2 regions of the Chromobacterium violaceum ATCC 12472 genome follow, and region 1 is predicted to be linked to the other one. Evidence: predicted binding sites of a transcription regulator. Region 1 holds the regulator's gene; the other holds the start of a gene.

Region 1 (11,736 bases):
TTCTCAACGACGAGAAAATCCGCCACGGCCATGGCATCTGGCATCTGTTCGTGCTGGGGGGCAGCATCTGCCAGTACCTGTGCGTGTTGAACTACGTCGCCTGAGCGAGCGGGCGGAAACGGAAAAACGGCAGCGGAGCGCTGCCGTTTTTGTTTGGATGGCCGCGGGGATCAGTCGCCGAACTGCACCGGCAGCCGGTCCTCGCTCACCAGCCGGCTCAGCGCGGCGACCACGTGCGGGTCGAACTGGGTGCCGGAGCGGCCGTTGATGTACTTCATCGTGTCCTCCATGCTCCAGGGCTCCTTGTAGGGGCGCTTGTTGAGCAGCGCGTCGAACACGTCCACCACCGCGACGATGCGCGCGGACAGCGGGATGGCCTGGCCCTGCAGCTTGCCGGGATAGCCGTTGCCGTCGAAGTGCTCGTGATGGCCGCCGGCGATCTCGGAGCCCAGAGACAGGTAGCTGGCGCCTTCGACCAGCTGGGCGGACTTGGCCAGGATCTGCGCGCCTATCGTCGCGTGCTGCTCCATGATGGCGCGCTCTTCCGGGTCCAGCTTGCCGGGCTTGAGCAGGATGTGGTCAGGCGTCGCCACCTTGCCGATGTCGTGCAGGATGCTGGCCATGCCGACCATGTCCATGAATTCATGGGTCATCAGTTCGGGATAATGGTTGTGGCTGACCATTTCCTCGGCGATGGCGTCGGTCAGCTTTTGCACCCGCAGCACATGATCGCCGGTGTCGGTGTCGCGGAATTCCGCCAGGTCGGCCAGCGCCACCACCGTCGCCTCCTGCGCGCTGCGCAGCTGGTTGTACAGGTAGAGGTTGTCGTAGGCGGCCGAGATGCGCTGGCAGAATACGTCCAGCAGGTCGCGCTCCACCGAGTCGAGCGGCCACTGCGGCATGAAGTGGACGGCGAATTCGCGGCGGTTGCGCGAGGAAATGTACAGCACGTCGTACGGATGCTGGTAGATGCTGCGTTTTTCCTTGAACACCTGCTGGAACACCGCCGCCAGGTGCGGCTCGTTGGACAGGTCGCCGGACTCGGCCAGGTATTCGTAGGCGCCGGACACCGCCAGGATTTCCAGCTCCGGCCGGCCGACCAGGTTGTCGTTGCGCACGCACAGGATGCCGTCGGTGCCGATGTCCAACAGCGCGCTGATCTGGCGCAGCACGCCGGACGCGAATTCCCGCAGCGAGTGCAGCTGGTACAGGTCGGACGCGCTTTCCAGGATCTTGGCCAGGCCCTGGCGGTTCTTTTCCAGCGATACCAGGTTCTCGTAGGCGCGCAGCGAGGCGATGGTGGTGGTGAACAGCTTCTGAGTGGTCAGCTCGGTCTTGGTCTTGTAGTCGTTGATGTCGTAGTTGAGGATGACTTCCTGTTCCGGCGCCTGGCCGGGCTGGCCGGTGCGCAGCACGATGCGCACCACGCCGTTGTCCAGCTCCTCGCGGATGCGATGCACCAGCCTGAGGCCGGCGTCCTCGCTTTCCATCACCACGTCCAGCATGATCAGCGCGATGTCCGCGTGCTGCTGCAGCATCTGGAAGGCCTCGGCGCCGCTGTAGGCGCTCAGCAGCTCCAGCGGGCGCTCCTTGTAGCTGATGCCGCGCAGCGCGATGCGTGTGGCGGTATGCACATCCTTTTCGTCGTCGACGATCAGCACTTTCCAGGGCTTGCGCACCTCGGACGGCCGTCCGGCTTCGTCGCCGTCGGTATCTTCCAGCAGCCAGTTGTCGTCGTCGGGAAGAGAGGCTTGTTGGCTCATGCCACATTCTCCTTGTGCTGGACGGTGGGTGCGATGCAGGGCATGTCCAGCGTGAATCGGGTGCCCTGTCCAACTTCGCTGTGAACCTCGATGTTGCCGCCCAGTCGCTGCCGCACGATGTTGTAGACGATGTTGAGGCCAAGACCGCTGCCGCCGCTGCCGCGGCGGGTGGTGAAGAAAGGTTCGAACACCCGGCCGAGGTTTTCCGGCGAAATGCCCTTGCCGCTGTCGCTGATGGTCATCGACACGTGCTGGGCGTCGCTGCGGTGGGCCTCGATGACGATGGTGCCAGCAATTTCGCCGCTTTCATAGCCGTGTATCAGCGCGTTGACCACCAGATTGGTCAGCACCTGGGCCAGCGCGCCGGGATAGCTGTCCAGCAGAATGTCCTCCTCGCACTGGATGTCTATCGCGACCTTGGTGTGCTTGAAGCGTGGTTTCAGGCTGGTGATCACCTCGTTCAGGTAGTCGTGCAGATGGAAGCTGCGACGGGCCTCGCTGGTCTGGTCCACCGCCACCTGCTTGAAGCTGTGGATCAGGTTGGCGGCGCGTTCGGAGTTGGCCAGGATCAGCTCGCAGCATTCCTGGGCCGTTTCAAGGTAGCTCTGGAAGTCGCTTTTTTTGATGTTGCCGCTGTCCAACTTGCCGGTGATGTGGGAGGTGGCGGTGCCGAGGTGGGAGGCGGCGGTCAGCGTGATGCCGACCGGCGTATTGATCTCGTGGGCGACGCCTGCCACCAGGCTGCCCAGCGAGGCCATCTTTTCCGCCTCCACCAGCGTTTCCTGCGTCGCCATCAGTTGGCTGTAGGCCTGTTGCGCCTTTTCCTTTTCCTCGCGCGCGACGGCCTCGGCCGCCGTCCGTTTCACCAGGTCGGCCGCGGTGCGTGCGACGATGCGGTTGAAGCCGTTGACGATGCCGCCGATCTCGTCGTCCGCCAGGTGGGTGATCTGCGCGCCGCTGGCGTCCGGCGCGCGGATCGCGGTGTTCAGCGCCAGCTGCAGCTTGGACAGCGGCTGGAAGATGAAGCGCTGCAGGTTGAACGACATGATGAAGAAGATCAGGCCGTCCAGCAGGATGATCTGGGCGAAGATGGTGATCAGGTGCTGGTCTTCGCGCGCGCGCAGCGCGTCGTGCGACAGGTAGACGGTGGCGGTGCCCAGGTGTTCCTTGCCCTGGTAGATGATGGGGATGCTGAGGGTGTCGTCGACCTTGGGCTGCTCGTTGGGCAGCATGTCGCGCAGATTGCCGTTGGCGTCGCGGGTGCGGCCCAGGTTGAGGCCGCTTTCCCCCTTTACGTTGATGGCGATCACCGATGGCCAACTCAGCTCGCTGTCCAGCGCCAGGCGGACGTTCTCGTCATCCAGCTGCCAGATGCCGTGGGGCAGGGACAGCGACAGGCGCGATTGCACGGCGGCGCGTTGGGTTTGGAAGTCGTTCTGGTCGATATTGTAGTCATGGATGTAGAAATACAGTCCGGTCGTCCCCAGAATGGTGGTGATCCATGCCATCAGCCATAACATTAACCTTGTCTTGATGCTTTTCATGGTGCCTGTTTGCTCGTGCCCTCAGAATCAATCGTAGGCAGAGGGAGCCGGAATTGCCATGCTGGATCGAGAGCGGCCGCCCTGCCGATGCCTGGTTCGCGGATCAGGACGGCGGGTTGGCCAGCGGCTGCGGCTGGACGCGGCGCAGCGGCAGTTTCTGCGCCAGCAGGCCGCCCAGGATCAGCGCCAGGCCCAGCAGCGTAGACGGCAGGATGGCCTCGCCGACGATCAGGTGGATCAGCAGCAAGGACGCCATGGGCGACAGGAAGATCAGGTTGGCGATGCTGGCGGTGCTGCGCGTCAGCTTCATCGCCGACAGCCACAGCACGAAGGTGAAGCCCATCTCCAGCGCGCCGACGTAGGCCGCGCCGGCCAGTCCCTGCCAGGCGGGCGGCGTCAACTGGCCATGCCAGGCGCACCAGGCCAGGCTCAGGGGTAGGCTGGAGGCGAAGTTCAGCGCCAGTCCCAGCACCGGTTCGCGCGTGTCGCGGGTGTTGAATATCCAGTAGCCTGCCCACAGCAGCGTCGAGGCCAGCGCCAGCAGCACGCCCAACTGGTTGGAGAAATGCAGTTCGAGCAGCTGTCCCCGGGTGCCGATCACCAGCACGCCCAGATAGCAGACCAGCGCGGCCATCGCGTCCTGCAACCTCAGCTTCTGCTTCAGCAGCGGCACGGCCAGCAGCGTCATCGTCAGCGCCCAGGTGTAGTTGATCGCCTGCGCCTCCTGCGCCGGCAGCAGCGAGTAGGCCTGGAACAGCACCAGGTAGTAGGCGAAGGGGTTGACCGCGCCGAGCAGCAGCGAGCTTTTCCAGTGGCGGCGGAAGGCGGCGGCCAGCTCGGGTAGCCGTCCTTGCCAGGCGAGGATGGACAGCAGCGACAGCAGCGAGGCGGCGCTGGCGTACAGCACCAGCTGCATCGGACTGAGATATTGCAGGCTGAGCTTGAAGGCGCTGGCGACGGTGGACCAGGCCAGCACGGCGCCCAGGCCGAAGGCGTAGGCTTTTTTCTGGTTATGGGCGGACGACAAGACGGCTCTCCGGTATGTGGGCTTGCCGGTCGATCTTAACTACAAACCGCCGTCATCGGCAAAGCGCTTCAGCCTTCGGCGTGCAGATGGTTGAGCGCGCGGCTGAGGCGCGGAACGGTGGCGGACGCGGTCAGTCCGATCGGGCCGCCGCTTTCGGCGCGGTAGCCGTCGCCGGCCAGGCCGTGCAGCCGCGCCGCCAGCGAGGCCGCGTCGAAGGCGTCCAGGCCCTGGGCCAGCAATGCGGCGACGAGGCCGGTCAGCACGTCGCCCTGGCCGGCGGAGGCCAGTTCCGGCCCCCCGCTGTCGTTGACGCGATAATAGCCGTCCGGCCGCGCGATCAGGCTGCCCGCGCCCTTCAAGACCACCACGCAGTTGAAGAGGGCGGCCAGGCGCCGGGCATGGCCAACGCGATCGGCCTGGATTTCCCGCGTGTCCAGCTTCAGCAGCCGCGCCGCCTCGGCTGGGTGGGGCGTCAGCACGGTGGGCGCGCCGCGCGCCGCGATGCGGGCGGCCAGGTCGCGGCGGACGGCAAGCAGATTGAGCGCGTCGGCGTCCAGCACCAGCGGACAGGCGCGGGAGATCGCCAGTTCCAGCAGCCGCTCGGCCAGCTCCTGTTGCCCCAGGCCGGGGCCGATGGCCAGCACGTCGGCGGCGGGGATGTCCGCCGACTCGTCCGCCGGGCGCATCATCAGTTCCGGCGCGGCCGGATCGACGGGCAGCCTGTCGTCCAGCGCGCACAGGTAGACCTTGCCGGCGCCGCCTGCCAGCGCGCTGCGCCCGGCGAGCAGCGCCGCGCCCAGCATGCCGGGCGCGCCGCCGATGACCGACACCGAGCCGTAGCTGCCCTTGTGGCTGTCGCGGGAACGGGCGAGCGCCGCCGCTGACGGGCGGTTGAGCTCGCCTTCTGCTTCCGGGTACAGGGCGGCGGGGCAATCCAGCGCCGCCAGTTCCACCCGGCCGGCGAAATCCGCGCCGGGGCCGCCGAACAGACCCGGCTTGTGGCAGAGGAAAGTCAGCGTGTGGTCGGCGCGGATCGCCGCGCCCAGGGCATGCCCGGTGTAGGCGTCCAGCCCGCTCGGGCAGTCCAGCGCCAGCCTGGCGCAGTCCAGCCGGTTCAGCCGGGCGATCAGGTCTTGCCAGGACGCGTCCAGCGGCCGGGACAGGCCGATGCCGAACAGGCCGTCTATCAGCAGCGCCGGCGTCGGCGCATTGTCGGGGAGCTCCGCCAGGATGGCGATGCCCGCGCTTTCGGCCTGGAGGCGGGCGGCACGGCATGCGTCGCTGGCCGGCGCGACGGGTTGCAGGACCGTCAGCGGATGGCCGCGCTTCTGCAGCTCCAGCGCCGCGTACAGCGCGTCGCCGCCGTTGTTGCCGGGGCCGGCGCAGACCAGCAGCGAAGAGGCGGGCGGGCAGTGGCGGGTGACCCAGTCCGCGGCGGCCAGCGCGGCGCGGCGCATCAGGTCCAGGCCGTCGCCGGCGGCGGCCTTCTCCAGCCGGCGCAGCGCTTCCAGGCTCAGGATCGGGCCGCCGTCCATGCCTACTCTCCCCAGCGCGGCGTCAATGTCTGCGCTACGCCCAGTTGATCGAGGATGCGGGAGACGACGAAGTCCACCATGTCGTCCACGCTCTTGGGGTGGGTATAAAATCCGGGGGAAGGCGGCAGGATCACCACGCCCAGGCGCGCCAGCTCCAGCATGTTCTCCAGGTGGATGGCGGACAGCGGCGTCTCGCGCGGCACCAGCACCAGCTTGCGCTGCTCCTTGATGCAGACATCTGCGGCGCGTTCGATCAGGTTGTCGCTCATGCCGTGGCGGATGGCCGCCAGCGTGCCCATCGAGCACGGACATACCACCATCGCGTCCGGCGGATTGGAGCCTGAGGCGGCCGGCGCGAACCATTCCTCGCGGCCGTACACTTCCAGCTGGCCGTCGCCGGCCGGGTAGCGCTCCCGCAGCCAGGCGAGCATTTCCGCGGGACGGGAAGGCAGCGTCAGCTGCATTTCCTGTTTGGCCACCACTTGGGCGGCCTGCGAGTACAGCACCCATACCCGCGCGCCGGCGGCGAGCAGGATTTCGATCAGGCGCAGGCCGTAGGGCAGGCCGGAGGCGCCGGTCAGCGCGACGGTGATGGTCTTGCGGGTCATTTCATCCTTCTTGAGCCAAGCGGGGAGGGAAGCGCGGCGTCTTCCCGGCCATTCAGTGTTCGCGGTACAGCTGGCGGTGGCGGACCAGCACCTGGCGGTCGGAGAAGGCGCGCGCCAGGTTTTCGATGATGTAGACTGAGCGGTGCTGGCCGCCGGTGCAGCCGACGGCCACCGTCAGGTAGCTGCGGTTTTCCTTGCCGTAGCAGGGCAGCCACTTGGCGATCATCGCCTGGATGTCGGCTATCATTTCGGCCACGGCCTTGTTGCCGGAGAAGAAGTCGATGATGGGCTCGTCGCGGCCGGTGAACGGGCGCAGCTGCGGGTCGTAGTAGGGATTGGGCAGGCAGCGGGCGTCGAACACGAAGTCGGCGTCCTGGGGAACGCCGTGCTTGAAGCCGAACGATTCGAAGATCAGCGTCAGCCGGTTGCCGTCCGCGTCCACCAGTTCGCGCACCCAGCTTCTGAGCGCGTTGGCCGACAATTCGCTGGTGTCGATGCGGGTGCCGAGCTCCAGCACATCGGCGAGCATCTCTTGTTCCAGCAGTATGCTTTCCTCCACCGTGATGCCCGAGCCGGACAGCGGATGGCGCCGGCGGGTCTCTGAGAAGCGCTTGACCAGCGTTTCCGGCTTGGCTTCCAGGAACAGCAGGCGCACGTCGATGCCCTGGGTTTTCAGTCCTTCCACCACCTGCGGCAGCGCGCCCAGCGACGGGCCGGAACGGGTGTCGACGCTGATGGCGATATCCTGGTAGCCGAAGTCGTCGTACATCGCCATCGCCTCGGGCAGCATGGTGGCCGGCAGATTGTCCACGCAATAGAAGCCGGAGTCCTCCAGCGCGCGCAGCGCCACCGACTTGCCGGAGCCGGACAGGCCGCTAATCAATATCAGGCGCATTTTCCTGGTCTCTCAAGAAGTTGGTATGGCGTTCGATGAACTCGCGGGTGCTGTCTATGCCGCGCAGCTGCAGGATGTAATTGCGCACCGCGGCTTCCACCAGCACCGCCAGGTTGCGGCCTGCGGCCACCGGCAGCACCACCTTGCGCACGGTGACGCCGATGATGTCCTGGGTTTCGGACTGGATGTTGAGCCGGTCCAGCGCCTGCATCGCCTGGTCGTTGGCCTTGACCAAGTGGATGATCAGCTTCAGCACTTTCTTGGGACGGACCGCGGTCTCGCCGAAGATGGTGCGGATGTTGAGGATGCCGAGGCCGCGCACTTCCAGAAAGTCGCGCAGCAGCGGCGGGCAACGGCCCTCCAGCGTGTCCGGGCCGATGCGGTACAGCTCCACCGCGTCGTCGGCCACCATGCCGTGGCCGCGGGAAATCAGCTCCAGCGCCAGTTCGCTCTTGCCCATCGCCGAGTCGCCCATGATCAGCACGCCGATCTCGAACACGTCGAGGAACACGCCGTGCAGCACCGTGGACACCGCCAGCGCCCGCGCCAGGTAAATCCGCAGCACGTCCATCAGGTACGGGCTTTCCAGCGTGCTGCACATCAAGGGCACGTTGTGGCTGTGGCAGTAGTCGCGCAGCAGCCGGGGCACGGGCTGGCCGTTGGCCACCATCACCACCGACATGCTCTTGTGGAACAGCTGGTCCAGCGCGGTCTTGGCCGCCGACTGCTCCAGCTTGTTCAGGTAGTCCACCTCGGCGAGGCCCAGCACCTGCACCCGGTTGGGGTGGATGAAGTTCAGGTGGCCGACCAGGGCCAGCGTAGGACGCTGGTCGTCGTTGCCAATCACATTGTCGGAGCCGCCGGTGCCGGCGACCCAGGTGAGATTCAGTTTCTGCTGGTTTTCCTGATACAGCCGGCGCACGGTGATGCTAGGCATGGGGGGTCCATTCGCAAAGCAGCTGGTACAGGTCGTCGCGCGCGTCCACGCCCAGCATCTGCTCGCGCATCTGGCGGCTGGAGAACATCTGCGCCAGCTCCGACAGCACCTGCAGATGCAGGTCGGTGGCGTGCTCGGGCACCAGCAGCACGAACAGGCATTGCACCGGCTTGCCGTCCGGGGCGTCGAAGGGGATGGGCGCCTTCAGGCGGATGAACACGCCGGTGGCTTCCTTCAGGCCGCGCGCGCGGCCATGGGGGATGGCCACGCCCTGGCCGAGTCCGGTGGAGCCCAGTTTTTCACGGCTGAACAGGCTGTCGAAAATCTCGCTGCGGGCGATGCCGCGGGTGTTTTCCACCAGCAGGCCCACCTGCTCGAACACCCGTTTCTTGCTGGCGACGTCCAGGTCCAGCAGGATATGGTCCGGGGTCAGGATCTTGCCGATGAGATTCATGTTGGATTATGCATGCGGCTTTTGGGGAAACTGTGGATTCTACGTTGCCTTGATAGTACTGAAAACCGGCAAGCGCAAAGAAAAACGGGAACCGCCAGGCTCCCGTTCTCTTCAGTCAGGCCTTACAGCGAAGCCTGGGTCTGCGAGGCCTCGCCCGAGCCCAGCGCGCGGTGCTCGGTCAGCTTTTCCTTGTATTTCAGGACCTGGCGGTCCAGCTTGTCCATCAGGATATCGATGGCGGCGTAGAGATCGGCCTCGGAAGCCTCGATGTGGATGTCCTTGCCGGACAGGTGCACATTGACTTCGGCCTTCTGGACCAGCTTGTCCACCGACAGGGTGACGGAGATGTCGATCACATGGTCGACATGGCGGGTAATGCGCTCCAGCTTGTTCTCGATGTATTCGCGCAGCGACGGGGTGACTTCCAGGTGCAGGCCAGTTACTTTGAGGTTCATACCCTAGCTCCTTCTGGTGTTGACCGCCCGGTCGGGTTGTCGGGCGGCATTGTATTCTTGAGGCGCCCTACAGCGCCTTGCGCAGATTCACCGCCGGAATCTGCATGGCTTCACGATACTTGGCTACGGTGCGTCTGGCAACCTGAATTCCCTGTTTGGCCAGCGCGTCGGCGATGGCGCTGTCGGACAGCGGCTTGGCGCGGTCCTCGGCGTCTATCATGCCGCGGATATGGGCCTTGATCGCGGTGGCGGAGCACTCGCCGCCGCTTTCAGTTTCCAGCGAACTGCCGAAGAAATACTTGAGCTCGAACAAACCCCGCGAACAGAGCAGGTATTTCTGGCTGGTGGATCGGGAAACGGTGGATTCGTGCAGGCCCAGCTCTTCCGCGATGTCCCGCAGAATCAGCGGGCGCATCGCCACTTCGCCGTGCTCAAAGAACAACTGTTGACGCTCGACAATAGCTTCCGCCACTTTGAGTATGGTGTCAAATCGCTGCTGGATGTTCTTGACCAGCCAGCGCGCCTCCTGCAGACGGCCCGACATTTCGCCGCCGGCGCGGTGGTCGGCCAGCATCCGTTCGTACAGCCGGTTGACCCGCAGGCGGGGCATCGCGGCGCGGTTGAGCTCGGCGGTCCAGCGGCCGCGCAGCTTGCGTACGCTGATGTCGGGGATCACGTAGTGGACGTCGCCGTGGCCGAAGCCGGTGGCGGGATGGGGGTTGAGCCTGGCGATCAGCGCCTGCGCGTCGCGCAGCGCGGCGTCGTCGCAGCGCAGCAGCTTTTTCAGCCTGGCGTAGTCGCGTCCGCCCAGCAATGCCAGATGCTCGCGGACGATGGCCAGCGCCAGCGCGTGCCCGGGCTCGTCTCCCGGCAGGCGCCGCAGCTGCAGCGTCAGCGATTCGGCCAGCGAGCGGGCGCCGACGCCGGCCGGGTCGAACTGCTGCAGCAGCGCGAGGCCCACCGCCAGCTCGTCGCTGTCCAGCTCCAGTTCCAGCGGCAGGTTGCCGGCCAGTTCGTCCAGTCCCAGCGGCAGGTAGCCGTCGTCGTCCAGCTCCTCGATCAGCAGGCTGACCACCGCGCGGTCGCGGTCGGTGAGGGCGAGCTCGCCCAGCTGGGTCAGCAGGTGCTCGCGCAGGCTGATGGGGCAGGGCACGTTGAGCATGGGGTCGAAGTCGTCGTCGTCCCCCTTGCGTGCGCCCGCGCCCCAGTCCAGCAGCTCGCCGGCGCCGTCGTCGCGGCTATCGGCTTCCTGCGCTTCGACCGGGCTGTCCTGCTGTTCGGGGCCGTCGCCCGGGGCCTCGCCGTCGCGGGGCTCGTCGCCGCGCTCCAGCAGCGGATTGTCGAGCAGGAAGCGTTCCACTTCCGCCTGCAGATCCAGCGTGGACAGCTGCAGCAGCTTGATCGACTGCTGCAGCTGCGGCGTCAGCGTCAGTTGCTGGGATACCTTGAGCTGAAGGGCCTGTTTCATCGCTTACAGGTGGAAGTGCTCGCCGAGGTAGACCTCGCGCACTTTCTCGTTGTTGACCAGTTCTTCCGGCTGGCCGGAGGCCAGCACCGAGCCGTCGCTGATGATGTAGGCGCGGTCGCAGATGCGCAGCGTTTCGCGCACGTTGTGGTCGGTGATCAGCACGCCGATGCCGCGCTCCTTCAGGAAGGAGATGATCTTCTGGATGTCGATCACCGCGATCGGGTCCACGCCGGCGAACGGTTCGTCCAGCAGGATGAAGCGGGGGCGGGTGGCCAGCACGCGGGCGATCTCCACCCGGCGCCGCTCGCCGCCGGACAGCGACAGCGCGTTGCTGTCGCGCAGGTGGCCGATGTTCAGGTCGTCCAGCAGCAGGTCCAGCTCTTTTTCCAGCTCCTTGCCCTTGAGGCCGGCGATCTCCAGGATGGCGGCGATGTTTTCCTCCACCGTCATGCGGCGGAAGATGGACGCTTCCTGGGGCAGGTAGCCCAGGCCCAGCTGGGCGCGCTGGTGGATCGGGTAGCGGGTGATGGACGCGTCGTCCAGCCGGATGTCGCCGTCGTCGGCGCCGATCAGGCCGACAATCATGTAGAAGCTGGTGGTCTTGCCGGCGCCGTTGGGGCCGAGCAGGCCGACCACTTCGCCGCTGTCTATGCTCAGCGACACGTCCTTGACCACGGTGCGCTTCTTGAAGCGCTTTTTCAGCTTGGAGACAGTGAGGGTGCTGTGCTTCATGGCTTGGCGGCTCCGGCGGCGGGCTTGGCGGCCGCCGGCTGCGACGCGGAGGTCTTGGGCTGCAGGATCACCGTGGTGCGTCCGCCGCCCTTGCCGGCGCTGGCGCCGCCGCCCATCACCTGGTAGACCTCGCTCTGGGTGTCGTAGGTGATCACGTTGCCGATCACGAGGTCGCCGTTGCGCTTGACGCGGGCGTTGCCGGTCAGCACCGCGAAGTGCTTGGCGCTGTCGTAGTCGAGCTTGCTGGATTGGCCTTCGATCCAGCCGCTGTTGTTGTCCAGCTTCTGGCGGAAGGTGACGATGCGGCCGGTGGCCTGC
Region 2 (11,736 bases), 260 kb from region 1:
CCGGATTACGCCTATTTCGGCGCCTGCGGCGCTTTCGACGCCGACAACCGGCCGACGCCGGTGGCGCGCAAGGTGATGGAGCTGTGGGGGCTGAAGGAGGCGCTCAACGAGTACGGCTGCAGCGAACTGGGTTCGGTCGGCCATGAGTGCCTGCAGCATCGCGGCTTCCACATCAACGACGATGCGGTCCACGTCGAGCTGATCGATCCCGATACCGGCCTGCCGGCCGCGCCGGGCCAGCCGGGCGAGGTGGTGGTCACCTCGCTGACCTTGCCGCGCGGCTTCATCGCGGTGCGCTACGCGACCGGCGACATCGCCAGCTGGCTGGACGACAGCCCTTGCGACTGCGGCCGCCGCAGCCCGCGGCTGGGCGCCATCATCGGCCGGGTCGACCACCAGTTGAAAATCCAGGGCCAGACGGTCTATCCGGATCTGATCTTCGACGTGCTGGGCGGCGTGGCCGGCATAGACAACGAACTGGTGGTGCGCTGTCCGGACGAGCAGGGCGGCCAGCGGGTGGAGGTATGGCTGTCGGCGGGAGACGGCGGCGCCGACATCGTCCGCCGGGTCGGAGAACTGCTGTTGCAGCGGCTGGCGGTGGCGCCGCCGCTGCGCCTGGTGCCGTCCGAGCTGATCCAGAAGCTGAAGCGCGACAAGATGGCCAGCGGCAACGGCGTCAAGGTGCCGCGCTTCATCGAGCTGCCGCTGCCCGTCCATGCCTACCTATGAGGGATGCGCGATGACCCCCTTGTTGCAGGCGCCGCGTCTGATGCCCGGCCTGAGCCTGAAGCTCGAATACCTGAATCCCTCGCTGTCGATCAAGCACCGTTCGCTGCCGAAGACGCTGCTGGCGCGCGCGGAAGCGGGCCGGATAGGCCGCGGCACGACGCTGGCGATCATGACCGCCGGCAGCGCCGGCGTCAGCGTGGCCTGGGCCGCCAGCCAGATAGGCTGCAAGGCGCTGTTGCTGATGCCGGAGAGCGCGCCGGACAGCGTGGTCAATTACGCGCGCTGGCTGGGCGCCGCGGTGGAGCGCCGCCCGCATCCGCAGTTGCAGGAGCTGCTGGACGCGCATCGCGGCATGCCGGACAGCCATGTGGTCGAGCAGTTGAGCGACGCGGAGCTGATCGGCCATTACCGGGCGGTGGGCGAGGAGTTGCTGCGCCAATCGCCCGGGCTGGCGGCGGTGACGGTGCCGGCCGGCACTTGCGCGTCGCTGATGGGCATCGCCGAGGCGCTGGCGCCGGCCGGCATCCCGGTCTACGCGGCGGAGCCTGCGGAAGCGGCCGTGCTGTCGGGCGAGCCGTGGCGTCCGCATGATATTCCCGGCCTGGCGCCGCCGGCGCCGACGAAATTATTCCGGCGCGAGGCCGTGGCCGGCATCGTGCCGGTGGCGTCGGCGTTGGCCTGGTCGACGGCGCGCGAGGCGCTGGCCGCTTGCGGCGAGCCGGTCGGGCCGTCGTCAGGCGCCGCCATCGCTGCCGCGCGCGCGCTGCGGCGGCAGGGCGTGGACGGCGACATCGCCGCGGTCTGCTCCTCTCACATGGCCACCAGCCTGTGAGGCTGCATCAGGCAAGCGCGGGGGGCGTCCGCCTCCCGCCGTTCCTGCCGGACGCGGAACAGGCGCGGCCAGCCATCACGATTCCCTGGGAGAAGGCCTGGCCGGTGTCGCCGGACGAGATCTGCGCGTGCAGCCGCGGCGCGCTGGTCCACGACGGATACATGACCGGCGCCCTGCAGGCCAGCCGTGGCTGCATGCTGCGCATCCGCCGGCTGTGGCAGCGGCATGACGCGCGCAGGCTGGAGCGCAGCATCCTGTTGCTGGACGAGGCGCAGCGTTGCCACGTGGCGGCCTGGATACGGATAGAGCTGCTGGCTTTCGAACCGAGGCTCAAGCGGCAGTTGATCGAGTCCGACCTGCCGTTCGGCAGCATACTGGCGCGGGCGGGCATCCAGCCGTCCTTCTCCGGCCGCCGGTATTTCGCGTTGCCCGGGCTGTTCGCCGCCGGCGGGGGCATCGCCTACCGCGAGTGCTGCGACCGGCACTATGGGCGCAGCCACTGGATGCTGGACGGCGAGGGCCGGGTGCTGGCCGAGGTGTGCGAAGCGCTGCCGTGAAGGCGGCGCTTGGCGAAATGCCGAAAGCATGGCAGTCTGCCGCGGCAGAGCGCCAGCCGGACACGCCCGGGCGCAGGCTCAGAGCAGGCGGGTCACCACGTAGTAGATGACGTAAAGCCAGCTCAAAAAGCCGTGAATGATCGCCCACAGGATGGAATGGTTGGCCGACCATGACAGGGCGACCGCGATCAGCGTGCCCAGCGAGAATCCGATTCCGATATGACGTGTGTCCATGCTGCTTGGCTCCTGTAGGCTTGGATGGCGCCTGCGTGCGGCTGTCTGCCGCGTGTCGGCGCTTTTAATAATAAACCATTTATAAAGTTTTTTATTTATGTTTTAAATTGCGCCGCTCCTCCCAATTTTCCAGGCGCGGCGGCGACTTTCGAAACCAGGTGATCGATGGGCATCAAACGACTCAATCATGCCGTGCTCTACGTCAGCGACGTGGCTGACAGCGCGGCTTTCTACCGCGACGTGCTGGGCTTCCGCCCCAAAGGCGACGCGGCATCCGGCCGCGCCGTGTTCGCGCAGGCGGCGCATTCCGACAACGACCATGATCTGGCCTTGTTCCAGCGCAATCTGGGCCAGCAGCGTTCGGGCCCCTTCAGTCCGCGCGGAGAGACGCCGGATCCGCACCAGCCCAGGGCAGGTCTGTACCATCTGGCCTGGGAGGTGGATACCATCCAGGAATTGAAGCGGATTCGCGACCATCTGGCCGAGATCGGCAAGCTGGGCATGGAGGAGGACCACGGCGTGCACAAGAGCGTGTACGGCCACGATCCGGACGGCTTGCTGTTCGAGGTGTGCTGGTTCGTGCCCGAGGACAGGATGGACGCGCGCGACCGCGAGCCCGGCGACGGCCGGCTGGATTGGGCGCGCGAGCTGGCGCGCTTCGCCTGAGGCCCAGGGGCTGTTGACGTTTGCCGAGCGGTCGCGCCGGGATGCGTTTTGCGGCGAATCCAGGCGTTTCGCGCGCCGCATAGTCATGCTCTGCCAGCGCGGCACAACGAAGCGTCGTCGCGAAACGCGCCCGGCCCGCGGGTTTGGCCGCTTTGGGACGGAAGCCGCGTTGCCCAGCCCTTGCATAGCATGACTATGCGTCGGACTGTGCGCCTTGCTTCCGTCCCAAATCGGCGCAAACGCGATCCGCTCACCAAACGTCAACAGCCCCTAGCCGCCGCCTTCCGGCAGATAGCGCGCGCGCAGGCCGGGCAGCTGCCGCCACACGCATTCCGCGTGCCGCGGATGGCGGCGCGCGTAGTCGCGGCTGAATACCCAGTAGTAGGTCTTGCTGAGCAGGGGCGGGGACAGCCGGCGGACTTGCAGCTCCGGATGGTGGCGCAGGTAGAGATCGCCGGCCTGGCGGTGCAGCGCGTAGGCCTGGATGCGGCCGGCTTTCAGCTTGGAGAAATTGTCGGCGATGGTGCTGCCGTTCTCGGCGGCGATGCCGAGCGCCGCCAGATCGCCGCCGATCGACCAGCCGCGGTTGATGCCGACCGCGCCGTCCAGACCGCTCAGCCGCGCGCCGTCCCAGCGCAGCGCGCTGTCGTTCCGCACATAGAAAACGTAGTGGAAGGTGGCCATGCGGCGGTTGGCGTCGGGCTTGTCTCCGCGCATCGGATAGGCCATCAGGTCGCGCCGGGGCGCTTGGTAAGACAGCAGCAGCGCGCTGTCCAGCCTATGCAGCCCAAGGTTTTGCACCAGGCGCTTGCCGGGCTGGCGCAGGAAGCGCGCCTCCAGCCCGCAGCGCCGCAACGCGGTTCGGGCCAGATCGATGGCCCGGCCCCGCGGCAGGCTGTCGGCCGCGGGATCTTCGATCATGTAGGGACTGGTCAGCGCGTCGCTGATGCCGACGCGCAGCGGCTCCGCGGCGGGCAGGGACAGCGGGAACAGGCAGGCCAGCGCGATGGGCAGACGGGACATCGGACATTCAGGCTGGGAAAGGTCTGCCCATTTTATCAAAATGATTAAAAATATGCTGATTGTTTTGGAATTATTTGATTAACAATTAACTGTGCTGAGCGTCGTGCTCCAGCCCTAGTTCCTGAATCTTGCGGGTCAGGGTGTTGCGCCCCCAGCCCAGCAGGTGCGCGGCTTCCACCCGGCGCCCGCCGGTATGGCCGAGGCTGGCGCGGATGCAGGTGGTTTCGAAGCGGCGCGTCAGCTCATCGACGATGCCGACCTCGCCGGCGCGCAGACGCCGGCGGATCTCGTCCTCCAGCATCCGGTCCCAGTCGCCGTGCGGGCAACCGGCGGCCTCGGCTTGCGGCTCGCGCAGCTCCGGCGGCAGGTCGGCCACTTCGACGGTCTGGCCCGGCGCCATCACGCATATCCACTGGCACAGGTTTTCCAGCTCGCGCACGTTGCCGGTGAAAGCGCTGCGCTGGATCAGCGCCATCGCCGCCTCGGACAGGCGCTTGGGTTCGACGCCCAGCTGGGAGGCGCTCTTGGCCAGGAAGTGGCGGGCCAAGAGCGGGATGTCCTCGCGCCGCTCCCTCAGCGGCGGCAGCCGCAGGCGGATCACGTTGAGGCGGTGGTACAGGTCTTCGCGGAACAGCCCGTCGCGCACCCGTTGCTCCAGGTTCTGGTGGGTGGCGGCGATCACCCGGACATTGGCCTTGATCGGCGTGTGGCCGCCGACGCGGTAGAAATGGCCGTCGGACAGCACTCTGAGCAGCCGGGTTTGCAGCTCGGTCGGCATGTCGCCGATCTCGTCCAGGAACAGCGTGCCGCCTTCGGCTTCCTCGAAGCGGCCGCGCCGCGTGGCCAGCGCGCCGGTAAACGCGCCTTTTTCGTGGCCGAACAGTTCGGATTCCAGCAGGTCCTTCGGTATCGCCGCGGTGTTGAGCGCGATGAAGGGCTTGCCGGCGCGCACCGAGTGGCGGTGCAGCGCCTCGGCCACCCGTTCCTTGCCGGTGCCGGATTCTCCGGTGATCAGCACGGTGACGTTGGATTGGGCCAGCCGGCCGATGGCGCGGAATACGTCCTGCATCGCCGGCGCCTGGCCCAGCAGCACCGGCATCGCTTCCGGGCTGTCGGCGCCGCCGCCTTGCGCCTCGCTTTCGGCCAGCGCGCGCTCGATCAGCAGCACCGCCTGGTCGATGTCGAACGGCTTGGGCAGGTATTCGAAGGCGCCGCCCTGGAAGGCCGACACCGCGGAGTCCAGGTCGGAGTGGGCGGTCATGATGATGACCGGCAGCTGCGGATGCTCGGTCTTCACCTTGGACAGGAACTTCAGGCCGTCGGTGCCCGGCATGCGGATGTCGGAGATGATGGCTTGCGGCTTGTCGTCGTATAGCGCGTTGAGCGCGTCGTCGGCGCTGGCGAAGCTGTCGAAGCCGATGCCGGCGCGGGTCAGCGCCTTTTCCAGCACCCAGCGTATCGCCTTGTCGTCGTCTATGATCCAGACCGGCTTGGCCATGGCGTTTCTCCTCGTGTTCTCTTGTCGTTATCCCGCTTCGCCGCCGAAGGGCAGCAGCACGGTGAAGCAGGTCTGGCCCGGCCGCGAATCGAACTCTATGCTGCCGCCGTGCTGGTGGACGAAGGCCTGGGCCAGCGTCAGCCCCAGGCCGGTGCCTTCGGCGCGGCCGGTGACCAGCGGATAGAAGATGTGGTCGCGGATGTCGTCGGGTATGCCGGGACCGTCGTCGATGATCTGCAATTTCAGTGCCAGCTGATGGCGCTTGCGCGCCAGCGTGATCTGCCGCGCCACCCGGGTGCGCAGCGTGATGCGCCCCTGGCCGCGCAAGGCTTGCACCGCGTTGTTGACGATGTTCAGCACCACCTGGATCAGCTGTTCCTTGTCGGCGGAGAGCAGCGGCAGGCTGGTGTCGTAGTCGCGGACGACGGTCAGGCCCTGCGGATGCTGGGCCAGCGCGATGCTGCGCACCCGCTCCAGCACTTCGTGGATGTTGATCGGCCCGCGGTTGTGGCTGCGGTGCGGCGCCAGCAGCCGGTCTACCAGCGTTTGCAGCCGCAGCGCCTCCTCGGTGATCACCTCGGTGTACTCCTTGAGCTCGGGCCGGTCTGCCAGCTCGTGCTCCAACAGCTGCGCCGCGCCGCGTATGCCGCCCAGCGGGTTTTTGATCTCGTGGGCCAGGTTGCGGATCAGCTCGCGGTTGGCCTGGTGCTGCAGCAGCGAGCGCTCCTCGTTGGCGATCTTCAGCTGCTGGTCCAGCGGCCTGAGTTCGATCAGTGCCTGGCAGCCTTCGACGTCTATCGGCGTGATCGACAGCATCACGTGCAGCGCCGAGTCGTTGTGCAGCGGCTTCAGCTCCAGATCGTGCTCGATGTAGCTGGCGCCCTGGGCGAGCGCGGTGGCGAGCGCCTGATTCAGCGCCGGGCAGGGCTGGAACAGCTCGGGCAGCGCATGGCGCAGCAGTTCCCGGCTGCCCAGGGCCAGCAGGTTCTCGCAGGCGGGATTGACGAAGCGCAGCGCGGCTCCGGCATCGCAGATCAGCACCGGGGTGTCCAGGAGCTCCAGTCCGGCAAAGCTGGGTATCGTCATGGGGTAGGCTTGATCTATGGGTGTCGCGCGGAGAGCAGCAATAAGCGCGCCAGCCCGCCGGCTGGATTCCGCGGGGAGGCGCGCGCGTTCAGCTTCAAGTTTGCACCATTTTGGTGCAGCTTGCTATGGCAGGCCCAATTCCTTCTTCAGCGCCTGGACGTTCTTCTCGCGGTCGGTGACCTCGTTCTGCAGTTTCTGCACCCGGTCCAGGTATTTCTGGTAGTTGCGGGCTTCGTCGCCCAGCCGCACCGCCTTGCCTTCGTCCAGCGCCTTCTTGGCGGCGTCCAGCGCCTTGGCCTCGTTGGCCAGCTCCTGCTCCAGTATCTTCTTGCGGCCGCTGTCGCGCTGTTTCTGGGTGTCGGCATCGACGCTGGGATAGCCGCCGGACGCGGCCGGCTTGCCGGCGGAGGCGCCGCCGCTCTTCGCCCGCTGGCCGGGATAGGACGACAGCGGGTTCAGCTTGATGGGCTGCGCGCCGCGCAGCGGCACATTGGTGTAGGTGACGTTGCCTTGCGGGTCGACGTACTTGTAGATGGTGGCCGCCTGGGCGGCCCCGCAGGCCAGTAGCAGGCAGAGTGCGAGTGTCTTCATCGTCCGGGTACAGGGTGGGAATCGCCCTTGCATGATAAGCAAATCGCGCCGCCGCGTCATTCATGCCAGCATGCCGGCAGGGCATGAAAAACGGCAGCCTGGGCTGCCGTTGTGATCGACGCGCTTGCCGCTTACAGCGAGTAGTACATCGCGAATTCCACCGGGTGGGTGGTCATGCGGGTCAGGTTGACTTCCTGCATCTTCAGCTCGATGTAGGCGTCGATCCACTCGTTGGAGAACACGCCGCCGCGGGTCAGGAATTCGCGGTCCTTGTCCAGCGCGGCCAGAGCTTCATCCAGCGAGGCGCAGACGGTCGGGATCAGCTTGTCTTCTTCCGGCGGCAGGTCGTACAGATTCTTGTCGGCGGCGTCGCCCGGGTGGATCTTGTTCTGGATGCCGTCCAGGCCGGCCATCAGCAGCGCGGAGAAGCACAGGTACGGGTTGGCCAGCGGATCCGGGAAGCGGGCCTCGATGCGGCGGGCCTTCGGGCTGGCCACGTGCGGAATGCGGATCGAGGCGGAGCGGTTCTTGGCGGAGTAAGCCAGCTTCACCGGCGCTTCGTAATGCGGCACCAGGCGCTTGTAGGAGTTGGTGCCCGGGTTGGTGATGGCGTTCAGCGCCTTGGCGTGCTTGATGATGCCGCCGATGTAGTACAGCGCGGTGTCGGACAGGCCGGCGTAGCCTTCGCCGGCGAACAGGTTCTTGCCGTCCTTCCAGATCGACTGGTGCACGTGCATGCCGGAGCCGTTGTCGCCGACGATGGGCTTGGGCATGAAGGTGGCGGTCTTGCCGTAGCTGTGGGCGACGTTGTGCACCACGTACTTCAGGATCTGGGTCCAGTCGGCGCGCTGGGTCAGCGTGCTGAACTTGGTGCCGATTTCGTTCTGGCCGGCGGTGGCCACTTCGTGGTGGTGCACTTCGACCGGCACGCCCAGCTCTTCCAGCAGCAGCACCATCGCGGAGCGGATGTCCTGCGAAGAGTCCACCGGCGGAACCGGGAAGTAGCCGCCCTTGATGCCCGGGCGGTGGCCCATGTTGCCGCCTTCGAATTCCTCGGCGGACGCCCAGGCGGCTTCCTCGGCCTTGATCTTGACGAAGCAGCCGGACATGTCGGTGCCCCAGGTCACGCCGTCGAAGATGAAGAATTCCGGTTCCGGACCGAAGTAGGCGGTGTCGCCGTGGCCGGAAGCCTTCAGGTAGGCTTCGGCGCGCTTGGCGATGGAGCGCGGGTCGCGGTCGTAGCCCTTGCCGTCGGCCGGATCGATCACGTCGCAGTGCATGAACACGGTCGGCTCGTCAAAGAACGGGTCGATGCGGGCGGTGGCCGGATCGGCGATCAGCAGCATGTCGGAGGCCTGGATGCCTTTCCAGCCGGCGATGGAGGAGCCGTCGAAGGCGTGGCCGCGCTCGAACCAGGCATCGGCGTCTTCCAGCAGCACGTGCGCAGGGATGGAGACGTGCTGTTCTTTGCCGCGGGTATCGGTAAAGCGCAGATCGACAAATTTGACGTCGTTTTCTTGGATCAGTTTGACTACGTCGGCTACTGCCATGTTTTATCTCCTGAAAGGCAACGTGCACCCAAGGGCAAGTGCGTGAAAATTTTGGTACGTCCCGTTAAGCAGGAAGCGTGCCAGCCTCTGAAGCGCTGCTGCTGCATTGTGTCATAGCCGCCTGGGCTTATCCAGCTGGCTGGAATGGCTGTGCTTGAACCATTCTGGTGCCATGGCTTGAGTGATGCACCGATATGGTGCCATTTGCCAGCCATGCCGCGCGGGTCGATAATCTCCAACATAAGCCCGCAGTGTTGCAGGAGGAAAACAGCATGAGCAAAATGAGCCGGATTCTGCAGGACGCGCATCAGCGCGCGGAGCAAATGAGCCTGCCCTACAGTGGGGCGGTGCTGCCCGACGAAGCGTACGAATTGATGCAGGGTCTGCCCAAGGCGGTGCTGCTCGATGTGCGCAGCCACGCCGAGTGGCAGTTCGTCGGCACCGTGCCGGGCGCGGTGAACATCGAATGGCGCAGTTATCCAGGCATGGAGCCGAATCCGAATTTCCTGGCCCAGCTGACCCATCAGGTCGACCCCGAGGCCGTGCTGCTGGTGATCTGCCGCTCCGGCGCCCGTTCCGACCAGGTGGCGCGGCTGGCGGCCGAAAACGGCTACAGCGAGGTGTACAACGTGCTGGAAGGCTTCGAGGGCGACCGCGACGGCGAAGGCCACCGCAACTCCGTCGGCGGCTGGCGCTGGCGCGGCCTGCCTTGGGTGCAGGGCTGATTGTTCGCTGGCCCGAGGCGGTTGAAGTTTGCGGCGTTAAGCGGCAAAGTGTGGGGTGAACCCACGGTCCGGGTTCGCTGAACGGTCTTCTTCTGTCCGCCGCGCGGGCGCGGGAGGCCGCCTCGGCGCTTCCTGGCCGCAGAAAACATATCGCATTTTGGAAAGCCGGACATGACCGACCGTTACGCCGTAATCGGCAACCCGATCTCCCACAGCCAGTCTCCGTTCATACACGAGGAGTTCGCCCGCGCCACCGGGCAGGACATCAGCTACGAGCGCCTGTTCGCCGACATCGGCCGCTTCAACGACGTGGTGGGCGAGTTCGTCGCCAGCGGCGGCAAGGGCTTGAACATCACGCTGCCGTTCAAGGGCGACGCTTTCCGCTACGCGTCCGAGCTGACCGAGCGCGCGCGCGCGGCCGAGGCGGTCAACACGCTGACTTTCCGCGACGGCAAGGTATACGGCGACAACACCGACGGCGTCGGCCTGGTGCGCGACATCGTGGAAAACCTCGACTACCCGATCGTTGGACGACGCGTGCTGATCCTGGGTGCCGGCGGCGCGGTGCGCGGCGTGCTGGAGCCCATCCTGGAGCAGAAGCCGGCCAGCCTGACCATCGCCAACCGCACCGTGATCAAGGCCGAGGCGCTGGCCCATCATTTCGCCCGCTACGGCAAAGTGGAGGCCGTCGGCTACGCCGCGCTGGAAGGCCGCAGCTTCGACATCGTCATCAACGCCACCTCCACCAGCCTGAACAACGAGATGCCGCCGCTGCCGCACGGCGTGTTCACGCCGCGCACGCTGGCCTACGACATGGTGTACAGCACCGGCCTGACGCCGTTCCTGCAGCGCGCCCAAGGCGAAAACGCCGGCATGCTGGCCGACGGGCTGGGCATGCTGGTGGAGCAGGCGGCGGAATCGTTCTCCATCTGGCGCGGCGCGCAGCCGGAAACGCGCAAGGTGACCAATATGCTGAGGGAAGTGCTGGCCTGAGCATGTCGCGCATCCTGTTCAAGATCCTGGCGGCCCTGGTGGCCGCCTTTCTGCTGTATAACCTGTGGGTGCTCGGCCATATCATTTACTGGCGCGACCACAATCCCGGCGCCAGTTCCTTCATGAACGAGCAGCTGGCCAGGCTGCAGCAGGACGACCCCGAGGCCGAGCTGCGCCACAAGTGGGTGCCGTACGACAAGATCTCGCCCAATCTGAAACGGGCGCTGATCGCGTCGGAGGACGCCCGTTTCGTCGACCACGAGGGCTTCGACTGGGACGGCATCGAGGCGGCGTTCGAGAAAAACCTGAAGAAGGGCAAGATCGTCGCCGGCGGCTCCACCATCAGCCAGCAGCTGGCCAAGAACCTGTTCCTGTCCAGCGGCAAGACGCCGTGGCGCAAGCTGGAAGAGGCGCTGATCACGGTGATGCTGGAGACGGTGCTGGACAAGCGCCGCATCTACGAGATCTACCTGAACGTGATCGAGTGGGGCAACGGCGTGTTCGGCGCCGAGGCCGCCTCGCGTTACTACTTCCGCACCGGCGCCTCGCGCCTGTCGTCGTCCCAGGCCGCCAAGCTGGCCGCCATGGTGCCCAACCCGCGCTATTACGACGAACATCGCAACGCGCCGGGCCTGGCGCGCAAGACCCGCATCATCCAGCGCCGGATGGCTTACGTCGAGCTGCCCTGATCCCGTTCCTTCCCGCCTGCCGCCACGCCCGTGGCGGCGGCTGGAAGCCGCTTGTGACGGTATGTTACAATCGCGACTTTCTTTTCGCGCGCCGCGGGCACGTCGCGGCCAACGCAATGGACTTACCCAGTTATCCCTTAATCCAATCCCGTATCACTCTATAAAAACCCGCCTCACACCGTCGGCCCCCTTCGCGCGCCCAGTGGGCGGAAGGAGACGTGCATGACGGTTGCCTACAAGCAACAATCCGCCGATCGTCTGCAGGAAAGCCTGGGCCTGGTGCAGCGCCTGATCGAGCGCCAGCGCCAGCTTGAACATCTTGCCACGCGTCCGGACGCGGTCGAAACGGCCGCCGATCCCCTGGCGCTGCAACACAATCTGCAGGAACTGGGACACAAGCTGTCCCAGCTGCACCCGGCCGACATCGCCCACGTGCTGGAGGCGCTGCCGCTGGAAGACCGGCTGCTGGCCTGGGACCTGACCGATCCCTCGCGGGACGGTTCGGTGCTGCTGGAAGTCTCCGACGCGGTGCGCGAGTCGCTGATCGAAGTGATGGAGCCCGA

What was found. The regulator sigma-54, encoded in region 1, starts transcription at its own class of promoters, with help from an activator protein. The targets are predictions, from matches to a motif close to CTGGCACGCTTCATGCTT.
Region 2: glnL (nitrogen regulation protein NR(II)) is a predicted target of sigma-54. The motif match lies at 6,661-6,678, and genes of this name have one in related genera.

What each region holds. Positions count from the first base shown of each region.
Region 1 covers NC_005085.1:3,629,056-3,640,791, reverse strand. The annotation lists gene CV_RS16480 (PAQR family membrane homeostasis protein TrhA) at 1-104, shown strand, start outside; gene CV_RS16475 (DUF3369 domain-containing protein) at 171-1,763, opposite strand; gene CV_RS16470 (sensor histidine kinase) at 1,760-3,271, opposite strand; gene CV_RS16465 (DMT family transporter) at 3,411-4,334, opposite strand; gene CV_RS16460 (bifunctional ADP-dependent NAD(P)H-hydrate dehydratase/NAD(P)H-hydrate epimerase) at 4,403-5,869, opposite strand; gene CV_RS16455 (flavin prenyltransferase UbiX) at 5,872-6,477, opposite strand; gene rapZ (RNase adapter RapZ) at 6,530-7,372, opposite strand; gene hprK (HPr(Ser) kinase/phosphatase) at 7,353-8,309, opposite strand; gene ptsN (PTS IIA-like nitrogen regulatory protein PtsN) at 8,302-8,763, opposite strand; gene hpf (ribosome hibernation-promoting factor, HPF/YfiA family) at 8,886-9,218, opposite strand; gene CV_RS16430 (RNA polymerase factor sigma-54) at 9,286-10,686, opposite strand; gene lptB (LPS export ABC transporter ATP-binding protein) at 10,690-11,418, opposite strand; gene lptA (lipopolysaccharide transport periplasmic protein LptA) at 11,415-11,736, opposite strand, start outside.
Region 2 covers NC_005085.1:3,893,971-3,905,706, reverse strand. The annotation lists gene CV_RS17810 (phenylacetate--CoA ligase family protein) at 1-729, shown strand, start outside; gene CV_RS17805 (pyridoxal-phosphate dependent enzyme) at 740-1,561, shown strand; gene CV_RS17800 (hypothetical protein) at 1,558-2,118, shown strand; gene CV_RS23940 (hypothetical protein) at 2,197-2,352, opposite strand; gene CV_RS17795 (VOC family protein) at 2,518-3,018, shown strand; gene CV_RS17790 (substrate-binding periplasmic protein) at 3,289-4,041, opposite strand; gene ntrC (nitrogen regulation protein NR(I)) at 4,127-5,539, opposite strand; gene glnL (nitrogen regulation protein NR(II)) at 5,567-6,625, opposite strand; gene CV_RS17775 (DUF4124 domain-containing protein) at 6,749-7,216, opposite strand; gene glnA (type I glutamate--ammonia ligase) at 7,348-8,766, opposite strand; gene CV_RS17765 (rhodanese-like domain-containing protein) at 9,039-9,491, shown strand; gene aroE (shikimate dehydrogenase) at 9,663-10,484, shown strand; gene mtgA (monofunctional biosynthetic peptidoglycan transglycosylase) at 10,487-11,173, shown strand; gene mgtE (magnesium transporter) at 11,396-11,736, shown strand, end outside.